One region of the Dehalobacter sp. TeCB1 genome, then DNA from elsewhere that is predicted to be linked to it. Evidence: riboswitches for the same ligand, from Rfam matches in the RefSeq annotation. Region 1 holds a riboswitch; each other region holds the start of a gene.
What was found. Region 1 has a riboswitch for cyclic di-GMP ahead of A7D23_RS01070 (ArsB/NhaD family transporter). Riboswitches for the same ligand answer to the same signal wherever they lie in the genome.
Positions count from the first base shown of each region.

Region 2: another riboswitch for cyclic di-GMP. It lies ahead of A7D23_RS14140 (DUF5667 domain-containing protein); the one in region 1 lies ahead of A7D23_RS01070 (ArsB/NhaD family transporter).
Region 3: another riboswitch for cyclic di-GMP. It lies ahead of A7D23_RS10980 (diguanylate cyclase); the one in region 1 lies ahead of A7D23_RS01070 (ArsB/NhaD family transporter).

Region 1 covers NZ_MCHF01000005.1:14,218-18,670, reverse strand. Annotated here, with positions in the region: gene A7D23_RS01075 (NADH-dependent [FeFe] hydrogenase, group A6) at 1-766, shown strand, start outside; gene A7D23_RS01070 (ArsB/NhaD family transporter) at 763-2,037, opposite strand; cyclic di-GMP riboswitch class I at 2,167-2,309, opposite strand; gene A7D23_RS01065 (glycosyltransferase) at 2,410-3,585, opposite strand; gene A7D23_RS01060 (acetyltransferase) at 3,582-4,274, opposite strand; gene A7D23_RS01055 (DegT/DnrJ/EryC1/StrS family aminotransferase) at 4,291-4,453, opposite strand, start outside.
Region 2 covers NZ_MCHF01000065.1:161,512-165,964, forward strand. Annotated here, with positions in the region: gene A7D23_RS14130 (ABC transporter permease) at 1-1,053, shown strand, start outside; gene A7D23_RS14135 (cell wall-binding repeat-containing protein) at 1,077-2,783, shown strand; cyclic di-GMP riboswitch class I at 2,971-3,055, shown strand; gene A7D23_RS14140 (DUF5667 domain-containing protein) at 3,069-4,256, shown strand.
Region 3 covers NZ_MCHF01000045.1:12-4,464, forward strand. Annotated here, with positions in the region: gene A7D23_RS10980 (diguanylate cyclase) at 126-1,799, opposite strand; cyclic di-GMP riboswitch class I at 1,860-1,945, opposite strand; gene A7D23_RS10985 (DUF5668 domain-containing protein) at 2,118-2,612, opposite strand; gene aguB (N-carbamoylputrescine amidase) at 2,691-3,572, opposite strand; gene A7D23_RS10995 (agmatine deiminase family protein) at 3,803-4,453, opposite strand, start outside.

The DNA.
Region 1 (4,453 bases):
CTGCAAGTCACCGCATATTATGTTTGGTACAATCGTTAAAACTTATTATGCCGAGAAGAATGGCATTGACCCGGACAATATTGTAGTGGTCTCCGTCATGCCCTGTATTGCCAAGAAAGCCGAGGCCAAGCGTCCGGAACTAACTAAGGATGAGCATAATAACGTCGATATTGTCGTCACGACCCGGGAACTTGGCCTAATGATCAAAGAAGCCGGTCTGGATTTTATCAATCTGCCTTCGAGTGAATATGACAGACCATTGGGTGAAACCACAGGTGCCTCAGTGATCTTCGGAACCAGCGGCGGGGTTATCGAAGCTGCGCTCCGGACAGCTTATGAGTGGCTGACCGGTAAAGAATTACAGAAAGTTGAGTTCGAGCAGCTCCGGGGAGATGGAGGCTTGCGAAAGGCCACAGTTCAAATTGGCGACAAGATGCTACGGATAGGCATTGCCAGCGGGCTCGGAAACGCCCGGACTCTGCTTGAGGAAATCAGGGACGGTAAGAATCAATACGAAGCCATTGAAATTATGGCTTGTCCCGGAGGCTGTGTTGCCGGAGGTGGGCAGCCCTACCATCACGGCAATTTTGAAATTGTCCGCAAGCGTCAGGAAGCGATCTATCAGGAAGATAAAAATAAAAAGATCAGAAAATCTCATGAGAATTCAGAAATCCAGAAACTTTATCAGGAATATCTGGGCCAGCCTTTCAGTGACACTGCCCATAGATTGCTTCATACTCATTTTGAAGAGAGAGAAAGAATCTAATAGTACCGCAGCAAAATATACGCCGAGGCGATCACAATGGATAGAATCATGAACGGAAATCCGATCAGGAAGTATTTTTTGTAGCTGATCGTATAGCCGTTTTTTTCGGCAATCCCTGAGACAATGACGTTGGCCGAGGCACCGACAATGGTACCGTTTCCGCCCAGGCAGGCGCCCAGAGCCAGAGACCACCAGAGCGGCTGGAGCTGTTCTGGGGTCAGCCCGCCGAGGACCCCGATTTTTTGAATCAACGGAATCATGGTGGCCACGAACGGAATATTATCGACGAAAGCTGAAAAAATAGCGGAAAGCCAGACAATCAGCATCGCCATGACGACCGGCACACCGCCGGTAAGCCCAAGGCTCCATTCAGCAACCTTGTCCAGGACGCCAACTTCGACCAATCCTCCGACTAAAACGAATAATCCGGTAAAGAAGAAGATCGTCGGCCATTCAATCGCCAGAAATACCTCTTCCGGTTCCTCACGGCTCAGCACCATGAGCAGCATGCCTCCGGCCAGCGCAATCGTAGCGGTCTCAACATGGATGACGGCGTGCAGCATAAAACCGACAATGGTCAGAGCGAGCACGGCCAGGCTTCTTTTGAGCTGGGCCCAGTCTTTAATATAGTCGTATTCATTTTGCGACAGCAGCAGGGCGATGGATTCCTTATCGGTCTTTAGCTTTTGGCGATAAAGAAAATAAAAGCCCAATAGGGTAACAGCCAAGATCACAATCGTCACAGGTGCCAGGTTCACCATGAAATCCATAAAAGTAAGCTCTGCCGGTCCGGCAATCATGATATTCGGCGGATCACCGATCAGGGTCGCGGTTCCCCCGATGTTGCTGGCTAGAATCTGGGTAATCAAAAAAGGTATTGGGTTTAATTTCAAGGTTTCGGCAATCACAATGGAAACCGGAACGACCAGCAAAACAGTCGTCACGTTATCCAGAAAAGCCGATAAAACGGCAGTCAGTATAGCCAAAGAGATCAGCAGTCTGATTGGATTGCCTTTGACTTTCTTGGCGACCCAAATAGCCAGAAAGCCGAAGACACCGGAACGTCTGGTCAGATCGACAATGATCATCATGCCGATAAGTAAGCCCAGCGTATTCCAGTCGATGTGTTCCACAGCAGTTTCCTGCGGGAATACACCCAAAAGAATCAGGAGACAGGCACCGAGGGCCGCGGCGACAGCCCGCGGGATTTTCTCCGTTACGATCAGTGCATACGTAGCTACAAAAATAACAAGGGTCAGAATCAAGGTCATGAATCGTGCACCTCCATCATTAGTGTGGTCAATTTTTATTGGCCTAACCGGTTAGAATATACCAAAATAGTTGAAATAAAAAAGAGCAGATCCATAAAAGGAACTGCTCTTCCCTGAGAAGTTCAAAATCCTTGTAGTCTGGCAATCCTGTCAGAATATCCTGGAAATGCATTTGGATTCCATTCATTTTGTATTGCATGCATTTCAAATTCCCTGATTTAGACCCATAACTTTAGCGTCCTTCACTTTCGTGAAGTTTGCCCCAACACATTAAAAATCATATTATATTTTATTTGCAAATCTGAAAAATCCTGATCAACTGGATTGTGTCCAGAAAAGAAGTATAGCATCTCCGTTCATATTTTGTAAAGATCAGTTCGATCTTCTCAAATAATATTCAAAATTCTCGAGTGCCCAGGCATCATGGTACAAATTCCCTTCCCGGGATGCAGGGTCCAAAAGTGAAGTGCAATAGGCTGTTCTTTTTCCATCGGCTAGCTCTTGAAATATTTCGAGGTATTTCCATTTGGCCTTTTTGGCAAAGCTTTCGTTACTGTTGGCTTGCTTGGCCAGCATAAAGCAGGTTTTTATGCTTCTGTTCAGCGTGCAGAGGCTTTGGGCCTGACACTTGTCACAGCCGATGAACTGGGTCATATCAATTTCCACGGTCGTGACAAAGCCGACTTTGAAAGGAGTATAATGCACAATCCTTGGTGATAATTCAGCATCGCCATACCCGCATTCCTCATTCCAATAACCGATCCGGTCAATGAGCTCAGGCCGTAACCCCTGAAGACATCCCGGAATAAAATCCATGATTACATCAATGCCGGCATTTCTCAGCTGAAGATAGGATAGATCATTCTTGACCTGAGGAATGACGGGAGGGAGAAATCTCGGATAAGGGTTATCCCGCATGGTTCCTAAGAGACCCACTTCCGGAAAAGCTTCAAATATTTCCATATACCTGGTCAGCCAGTTTTTGGTCTTGATATAGACATCGCTGTCAATCGTGAAGAAATACTGGTTGGGCTTTCTCTTTCTGAGGTTGTAGTTCAGGACATAGATCGGCCCCCGGTTAACCTTCAAGCGTGTTTTGGATTTAATTCTTTTGTCCTGAAGGCTTTTGATATAATTCCAGGTATCATCTTTGGAGTTGCAGTCGATGATATGCATTTCAAAATCTTCGTCTGAATCCAAAATCTTGTTTAGGTTCTGCATGGTAAGCCCGAGACGGTTGAAGGTAACATAGCTGATAAAAGGAGGAGGGGAGGTGCTGTCTGTCGGGTTCTGTACAGAAGGTTCAATGATTTCTTCCAGGATCCCAGGATCTAGAATCTGTTGAAGGATGGTGGCGTCGTCTAATTCTTCCCAGTCAATGTTTTTTGGAACCGCTTGTTGAGAAATTTCCGCAGTAGGGGTGTCAGCGGCTTCCTGAACAGGGAAGGGGCTGACGCGTTTTTGCAGGGCAGAGGCTTGAGCCTGATTAATGGCTTCAAGAACAAGCTGTATCGCAGTTTTGATCAAAATAGAAGAAAGTTCCTTCATATCATCAGTCCTTTAGGGGAATGGGTTTCAACCAATTCTTTTAAATGTTTAACCGGTCGGGCAGGGACACCGACGGCCGTGCAGTATTCCGGGATGTTGCGAGTGACGGCAGCACCAGCCCCGATGATGCTCCACCTGCCAATCTCTTTTTCGGGGATCACCACAGTTTTGGAACCGATTTCACAACCTTCATGGACCTGCACGTTTCCGGCCAGGGTGACGTCCCAGTATAAAGAGGAGTAATCCCGGACAGCCGTATCGTGGCCAATCCTGCAGCCCGGATTTAAGGCTACGTGACTACCTATCCTGACATCCGTCGACAGAAAACTGTTCCAGCAGATGATATTGCCGCAGCCCAATTGAACGGAGTGGCTTATTCGGGCAGCGGGATGAATCAGGTTGGCAAAATATAGCTGAAAACAGGACAGGCTGGCGATCAGACGGTATTTATCCGTCGGTCTCGCGATCGCACATACAATCCAGAGAGGGTGCCCTGTGTTTTTTTCGAGCCAGTCCAGGTTGCCCAGAACAGGATAGTCATTAATAACCTTTCCTTGTTTGGCCGGAGTTTGGTCGATATAGCCCAACAGGTTCCACTGCTTTTTTTCTGTATTGATATCTTCAACGAGCTCGGTAGCTTCCCGGCCAAAGCCGCCGGCTCCAAAAATGATGAGATCTTTTATAGCCAATGATCACACGCCCAATTCAATTGAAAATTTCGTTGATTTGCTTTTTATTTTTAATTTTTATTTCCCTGATGATGCCGCCTATTTTTTGAACGTCGGACGCTGACATTCTGCCGTGAAGCGGCAGAGCCAGAACACTTTCTGCGACTTTGTTGGCTGTGGGTAGATTGTCTGCGGAGGAG
Region 2 (4,453 bases), on a different contig from region 1:
GGATCCAATCTGTTGACGATAACGGCAGGTCAGTCCAATTCCGGCGGAGTCCGGGGAGGAATGGGTAGCGCAGCGACACTCAAAATGAGCGATGCCACTTTGTTAGCGGAAAAGGGAACCTACATTAAAGCTGTTGCCCCGGTAGCCTCGACGAACGCGCAGGTAATCTATGCAAGCGGCAATACCCAGACAAATATATACGGTACGACAGTTACCTATCTTGATGTACGGAACACATCATTAAGTGCGGGCAGATTTTTTACCGAGCAGGAGATGAACCAGTATAAACGCGTTGTGGTTCTCGGCCCGACAGTCGTGGAAGGCCTACTGGGGACGCTGGATTACAGTATTATTGGCAAGACCGTCAAGATCAACAACATTCCGTTTCAGGTCATTGGAGTCACAGCCAGTGAAGGTTCCTCAGGTTTTTCCAATAGCGACGATATGATCTTGATGCCGATTACGACAGCACAGCTTCGGCTGACCGGAAGTGAGTCTATCCGGCAGATTTTTGTTCAGGCGGCTTCCCCGGATGTGATGACCAAAGCGCAAAGTGAGATTACAACGCTGCTGCGCTCTGCACATAAACTCAGCGCGAGTGATGAGGATGATTTTTCCACTACCAATCAGGCAACAGTATTGGAGACCATGCAATCAGTTACCCAGACGCTGTCCATGCTTCTCGGAGGGATCGCGGCGATTTCCTTGATCGTCGGCGGAATCGGCATCATGAATATCATGCTTGTTTCCGTAACGGAGCGGACACGGGAGATTGGGATCCGGAAAGCAATCGGGGCGCAGGAGACGGATATTCTGCTGCAATTTCTGATAGAAGCGGTCATATTGAGTGTCATGGGGGGCATCATCGGGATATTACTGGGCTGGGGAGGTTCACTTGGCGTATCCAAGGTTGTCGGTATGACGACCAAGGTGTCCATGTTTTCCGTTATCTTGGCCTTCACCTTCTCAGCTTTGATCGGGATCGTCTTCGGTGTCTTTCCGGCAAAAAAGGCTTCATCCCTTAATCCGATTGATGCGCTAAGGTATGAATAAGCAGAGAGGAGCAATTAATAGACATGATGGATATAAAGAATAGGAGAAGACCGAACTTAAGTCCTGGATGGGTGAGGAAAGGTAATACCGAAGCAGGAAATTCAGGGATGGGAGATGTCAGGTTACGAAGCAAAAGTAAGAGAAGTAAAAGGAAAGCAATAATTCAGAGCGTGACTGTTCTTTTTATAATTCTGACCCTGACTTTCTCTGGAAACATACAGGCTTTTGCTGTGATTACCGGTACGGAATTAGGCGGTTTAGCTTTCCAGACATCCAGTGACAGTAATATACTTATCGGTGAGACCACAAACATAAAACTATATCTGTATAATCTCAACGGGGGAAGTTTTTCCGGAAATATCACAGCTTATAGTACTGATACAAGCGGTAATAACATCGGATATTATTCCGCTTCCGGAAGCAGTGGGAATTATACGCTTAACAATGTAACGTTCAATACAACCGGCATCTATTATCTCTATCTTTATGACAGTAGCGGGTATTACGCTGTGGGGGTATTGACCGTATCCAAACCCGTGATCACAATAACCGGTGATGCGCTAAAATATAAAAAATCTTTAATTACCGGAACATTGAAAGACAATAATGGAAAATTGCTTGCAAAAAAAACGATCACCCTGGACGGCAGCGATGCAGGGATAGACAATACAATAAGCTGTACAACAGCCTTAGATGGGACTTACTCTGTTTATGTAACACCTAGTAAAGAAGGAACAATTAAGTTTTTGTTCAACGGATATGAAATCGGAACTCTCGTGGCAGGAGCTTCTTATTCTCAGGATGTACGAATCGGGGGCTCTGCTAGTAACAATCAGGACTTATCAATCAGCGTTGCCGAAGCAGGATGGTCATCCGCCTCCACCGTAATTGTCACGCGCGACGATAGTCTGGCGGATGCCTTAGCTTCGGTACCATTATCTAAAAAATATGATGCACCAATCCTGATGAATCCGTCATCACAGTTGGATAGCAGAATATCGTCGCAGATATCCGCTTTAGGTGCAACAAAAGTTATCATAATCGGCGGATACAGTGCAATATCCCAGAACATTGAAACAGCGCTTCAGACTGCGGGCTATACAGTCAGCCGGATCAGCGGGTCGAACCGCTATGAAACTTCCGTTAATATTGCTTCGTGGATAGGTTCTGCCAATACAATCTATTTAGCCTATGGTCAGGGTGAACCGGATGCCTTGGCAGCAAGTACCTTTGCCGCAGCTAAAGGTTATCCGATTTTGCTTACGGACAAAGATAAAATTCCGGCTGTGACCCAAGCACAGCTTTTGAGCCTTAATCCATCTAAAGTTATCCTTCTCGGCGGAGAAAGTGTCATCAGCTCTTCCGTAGAATCTGCGCTGAACAAGAACTATGTCGTCGAACGGCTGGGAGGTACTGACCGCTACGCTACTGAATGGGCGATTTTGAGGAGCCTTTTCACGGATCAGTCCCAAATCTATTTTTGTTCTGCCCTTGCTTCTTCCAAAGACGTGACCTCCGGGAAACCAAAAGCCGATGCCCTTCTGGCAGCCGCCCTCGCCGCTAAAAATGACGCAATCATCGTAGCCGTTCCGCAGAACTATCTACCGTCATCGCTGCAGTATTTCTTGACCTACAACCGCGGCTATATCGCCAGAGCCAGTATCGTCGGCAACAGTTCGTCAATCAGTACGAGCCTGGAGAAACAGATTGAAGATCTCATGACTTTGTAAATAAATTCGTCTTGTTAATCCACCAATGTCAAGCATTTACAGAAGTGTCCGTAAGGGCACTTCTTTGTTTCTAAAAGCTTCCATGCTTTTTATGAGACGAAAGTCTCATTTTTTGTACCCCATTGGTCTGAAAAAGGACCCAAAACATTGAACTTCTAAAATATCTATACTATAATGACCACAGCCAAAACGATAATGGCAAATCCGTCGAAAGACGGAGACGCAAAGCCACGGGTCTAAAGCCGCAAGGTTATGACAGCCGGGTTACCGAAAGGGGTAGATAGAATGATCCATAAAAAGATTCTGGTTTCGATTCTCTGTGTCCTTTTAATTATTGCGGTCGCACCTTCTTGTGTTTTTGCTGATCCAACCGCCACAGATTCAACCACAGTGGATACTACGCCAACTGACCCTAGCGTAACGGATTCCACGGCAACAGATCCGACGAATGAGGTAGCTGTTGAAGATGAAGCCGGTGTAACGCCGGACAGCTGGCTCTATTCAATCGAACAGATGATCGAAAGTGTCCAGGTTGCTGTGACTTTCTCTGATGAAGGAAGAGCGGAACTGCTCGTTGAGTTTGCCAATGAGAGGCTGGCCGAAGCGGAAATCATGTCCGAGGAAAACCAGCTGGATTTGATGGAACAGGTTCTGCAAGCCTACTCGGATACGATAAAGAAAGCCAACTTTCAGGTTCAACAGATCATTGAAGATACCGAAGCAGCTGACGGAACGAATACTACGGGTACAGATACTACCACTGCCGAAGAAACCACTGCAGCTTCCATCGAAGTAACAACTACTGATGAGACAGCCACGGATGAAACGGCGGCAGTTGACACAGAAGAAAATACCGTCATCAGCAATCTACTCGCCAGCATTGAACTTGTCCAAAGTGATGCCGACAAGATCGTCCTTAAAATCACCGGAGGTCTGACAGAAGAACAGGCCGAAATCATGCAGAATATCATCCAAGCCGAAGTTCAGAACACCATTGCCATGAAAGCTTATGTGGCTGCGAAAGTAGCCTATGCTGAAGCTGTGCAGGAATTTGCAGCAGCCAAGGCGGAATTGGGACAGGCCCGTGCTTCAGGTGATGAGGCTGCCATCGCAGCCGCTCTGGAAAAAGTAACACAGGCTCAAGCATATAAAAATGACATGCAGGACCTCAGAAAAGATGTTCAGAAAATCAAAGTAGAGACGAACAAAGAAACGAAGGAAGCCTTGAAAGAGCAAGCCAAAATTATGAAGGAATACAAGAAAACCATTAGGGAACAAGCCGTGAGCGACCAGGAAGATAGCCTGGAAGCAGGGGACGAACAGGATGCAACAGTTGCAGACGATCAGAATGCCACAGCCGATGACCAGTCTACTTCGGATGAAACAAAAGTCGATGCACAGACCGTTCAGAACACGGTCATAAATACCTCTTCAAATAACGGGAATAACGGTAAAGGGCAAGGAAAAAGATAGGACTTTATATTTTCGATAACTGAGAATCATTCAAATCACATTAAATACCTCCTTAGAAGAAACAGACAGCTATCAGGCAGACAAAGTGCCAGGGCTGTCTGTTTTGTGGATTACAAGGAGAAGAACGCGTCTTTTGAAATCAGCTATCAATCATAACAGAAGGGTTAGGAAATGACATGTACTATTTTTTGAATTTT
Region 3 (4,453 bases), on a different contig from region 1:
ATGGATACTTTTCTTAGCACTATTCCACGGTCTTTCAAAGAACGATTGTTGTTTGCAACCTGATGTGTCAGAAAAATCATGGCTTTAACCATTATTTAATGGTGGGAAAGTTGAGTTAATTACAGTTACCTATCATTCACAACAAGGTCTTCCTGCATAATCTTGTTAAAAACAGTAACCAGATACGGATCAAATTGTTTGCCGGCGCACTTATTGATTTCAACAAGTGCACTATAGGGGTCCATGGCCCGTTTATAGGGCCTTTCATGCGTGATCACATCGTAGGAATCAACAATAGAAACTATCCTCGAGAACAGCGGGATTTCATCTTCTTTCAGCCCCTGCGGGTAACCTTTTCCATTCCACCATTCATGATGACCGAGAACGGCTTCTGAGACATGCGCTAATTCCCTGGACGACTGCGTGATCCGATAGCCGATTTCGGAATGTTTTTTCATAATGCTCCATTCTTCCGGGGTCAAGTCACCTTGTTTTTTTAAGATTTCCCCCGGAACACCGATCTTGCCGATATCATGCAGCATTGCAACTTGGACCAATTCGACGATCTCTCTTGGGGACAGGCCGATCTGACTGCCGAATTTACTGACCAGACTTTTCAGCCTCATGACATGGGCTTCCGTCTGATAATCTTTTTCCCAGAGCAGTTTTTCCAGGAACTCGATGATGGCAAGGCGGGATTTCTTGCTTTCATTTAATTTGTTGCTATACATTTTTTCCTCAGCCTGGCTGATCATTTTTGCCAGGGGTTGTTCCCTGTTCTCATAAACCGTCAGGCCAAACGAGATATCTATTGGTACCGTTTGCGGGCGGGAGATTTTTAAATTATTTTTAATATTGTTTAAAAACACGCCGGCCTGATCAAGCGGCACACCAGGCATGATAATGATAAATTCGTCCCCGCCCCATCGGATAATCACATTCTCAGTGCCGATCGTCTCTTGCATGATTCTGATCCCGTCAGCAAGCAATTCATCCCCTTTTTCATGACCAAAGGTGTCGTTGATCAGTTTCAGACCATTAAAATCCCCCATGTCCAATGTTGCAGGCATGAGGGTTTTATCAAGGAAATCTTCCAGCACATTTTCAAAATAGGTACGGCTGTAGGCCCCCGTTAATTTATCATAAATGACAAGTTTTCTGATATTTGCTTCTTTGCTTTCGAGCTCCTCCCGGATGCTTTGAAAATACAGGGCCTGCATATTAAGATAAGCAAGCAGACCAACAACACCGGCAACTAAATAACCTACAGACGGTGAAATAACGTTAATTAATTTGCACAACGGATAAAGTAAAATCGACAAGGCCCAAAAAATATAGGTATAGCCAAGTATTATTCGGATCGGGCCTTGTGGTGTTTTTGCTTTTAAGCATGTCATAGCAGCTTTGGATAATAATGCAATGATCCAGACAACAGATAGAAGTAAAAGAGCGGTTGCCGAGATTCCCTGAACAGCAATACATATAAAAGCAACGATCAGAAAGCCCGTGCCGATATCCCAAAACACCGGGTAGCTTCTGCTAAAAAACAACAGCGTACCCTTGAATATCAGCCAGTACCCTGCGATCGAAGAGGCATAGTTGATAATCTGAAGCACCACGGACGGGCTGTCGGTTTCCAGCAATGCAGTTCTGGAAAGATAGGTTATCATGAGCATCAAGACAGAAAGACTCCATGCTAAGAAATAATGTTTCTTCTCGGAAAAATATAAAAATCCGTAAGATATCAACAAGACCAGGGTAATTGAAATACTGGCTGCAACGATGGAATCCGCTGTCATATTAAATCCCCTCCTCAGAAAAAAAAATCGCGGCCAAAGCAGCCGCGGTTTTCATCTTCTGTGTGCAACCCGACTGTCAATATGCTTCAGCACTTAGACTCGTAGCTTTGCGTCCCTGCTTTTCAACAGGTTTGCCAATGGATCATATGATTTTAACTCAATTATAGTAAAATACACGAAATCTGTCAATAAATGTATGAATAATCAATAAATGTATGAATATTCAGAGTCTGACTATTCATACATTTATTGATTAATATTATGCAATAGATATTATCATCCAGATCAGATTCTTCTTACATGGTTTCCAAATTTAGTTCATGTTTTTTTCCTTTGGATGATCAGGATCAGACCTGCCAGAATCAGCAGGATCGGGACCACCAGGCCTAGATCTATATAGCGCTGAATTGACGTTACAAACATCCCAGTAAAGGATATGCACGCTAGAGCGGTTAGAATAAAAACAGGCACCAGCAGACCGCGCGGGCGTCCGGAAAATAAATAGAGTTGAAATAGACCGACTGCAACAGCCAGCGGATAGACCGGCCAGGTATATCCGGAAAATTGCCAGTGTGTAAAAGTCTCAAAGATGAACAACAGACCAATAACGGTAAGGATACCACCGGGAACTAGCAATCCGGGGCTTTCTTTCTTACTGAAATAGTTGAATTCAAAAGCAAGCCCGAGAATAAGGATCAATACCGGCCAAAGAAATTCCATACTGAAGATTTGCCAGTTGCCAAGATTATCTATAAGCAGCAAGCCTCCTGTAAGGATTAGAATGATTCCCCAAAATAAGCCGCTTTTGTTCATATAGAGCCTCCTCTCACCTTATAAAGGTTAATAAGATACTCGAGATTTAAGAACTACAAATTCGTGTTAGATAATGGATTATTTTGATAAATAAAGTTCCCCGTCGTAGGAAGAAATCCTTCCATATAGATCAGGCCGGCGGTCTCTAAAGATCCCCCACTCCAGCCGCTGAACCTCGAGCTGGTCCAGATCAAATTCCGCGATTAGAACCGCTTCTTCGTTTCGTCCAGCCTCCGCTATCTTATTACCCTGCGGTCCGGCAATGAAAGAAGAACCATAGAAGGTGATTTTGGAATCATCCTCTTCCTCGACACCAATCCGGTTGGATGCGACCACAGGGATCAGGTTCGCGGCAGCATGGCCGAGCATGCAGGCCTGCCAATGGTCTTTGGAATCGATCGCCTGATCCATCGGTTCTGAACCGATGGCTGTCGGATATAACAGGATCTCCGCCCCCATCAGGGTCATGCAGCGGGCAGCTTCCGGGTACCATTGATCCCAACAGACGCCGACTCCAATCTTGGCGTAGCGCGTTTGCCAGACTTTAAAGCCTGTATCACCGGGGTTAAAATAGAATTTTTCCTCATAGCCCGGCCCGTCGGGGATATGACTCTTTCTGTATTTGCCGAGGATCTCACCATCGGCATCAATCACGGCAATCGTATTATAGCGCGCGTAGTTTTTCTTCTCATAAAAACTGATCGGCAGGACGATCTCCAGCTCTCTGGCAATTTTCCGGAAATGTCTGACTGCTTGATTATCTTCTAGCTCTGCTGCATAAAGGTAAAAATCCGATTTTTCTTTCTGACAAAAATACGGGGTTTCGAACAACTCCTGCAATAGGATGATCTGCGCGCCCCGGGCTGCTGCCTCCCTGACCAGTGTCTCCGCCCCCGCAATATTTTCTTCAACGTTACTGGTGCAGCGCATCTGGGTTGCTGCCACTTTGACGTTTCTCATCGTTAATATTCCTTCCCAATGCCTGATTTCGGTGTGTTCTGAACCTGATCTTACAGGTGTTTCTACTATTTTGTTAATTTGTATGCATTTTCTATTTTACATGATGCAGAAAAAAACCACAACGCAGAAGAGCGCAACATATAACAGATGTATCTGCTACGTTCTCCTCTTTGTTTATATTTTTATTTCAGATTTTGGTATATATTGTCGGGCAATTCATACACTGACCTTCAATGGTTTACAGCAGGCATCTGCTGGGTTGTACAGTGAACATTGCCGCCTTCCCCAATAATTGCCATTCCATTAATGGTGCGGATCCGTCTTTCTGGAAAGATCCCGCTCAGGGTCCGAATAGCCAGGGCATCTGTTTCGGCAGCCTGGCCGCCAAATACAGGTAAAATAATTCCGCCGTTGACAAAGTAAAAGTTCAGATAACTCAGCGTCAGGCGTTTACCGTCGGCAAATACGGCGGGAGGCTGCTGTATTGGGATGATTTCAAAGGTTCTTCCTCTGGCATCCGTTTCTCGGCTTAACACCGCAAGGTTTTCCCGGGTAATCGCATAATTCGGATCGCAAGGGTCATCACAGACCTGAATCAGGATTTTGCCAGGCGAAGCAAAACAGGCGATATTGTCGACATGTCCGTCTGTTTCATCTCCACATAAGCCTTTTCCCAGCCAGATGACTTTGTGGATACTCAAATATTTCTTCAATAGTTCCGTAATCTGCTCCCGGGAAAGATCAGGGTTGCGGTTCGGATTGAGCAGGCATTCGGCCGTTGTCAAGAGTGTACCTTCTCCATCCACGTGCAACGAGCCGCCTTCCATAATCAGCGGCGCATCAAACGGTTTCAGGCCGAGGTGCTTCAATATTTGCGGTGC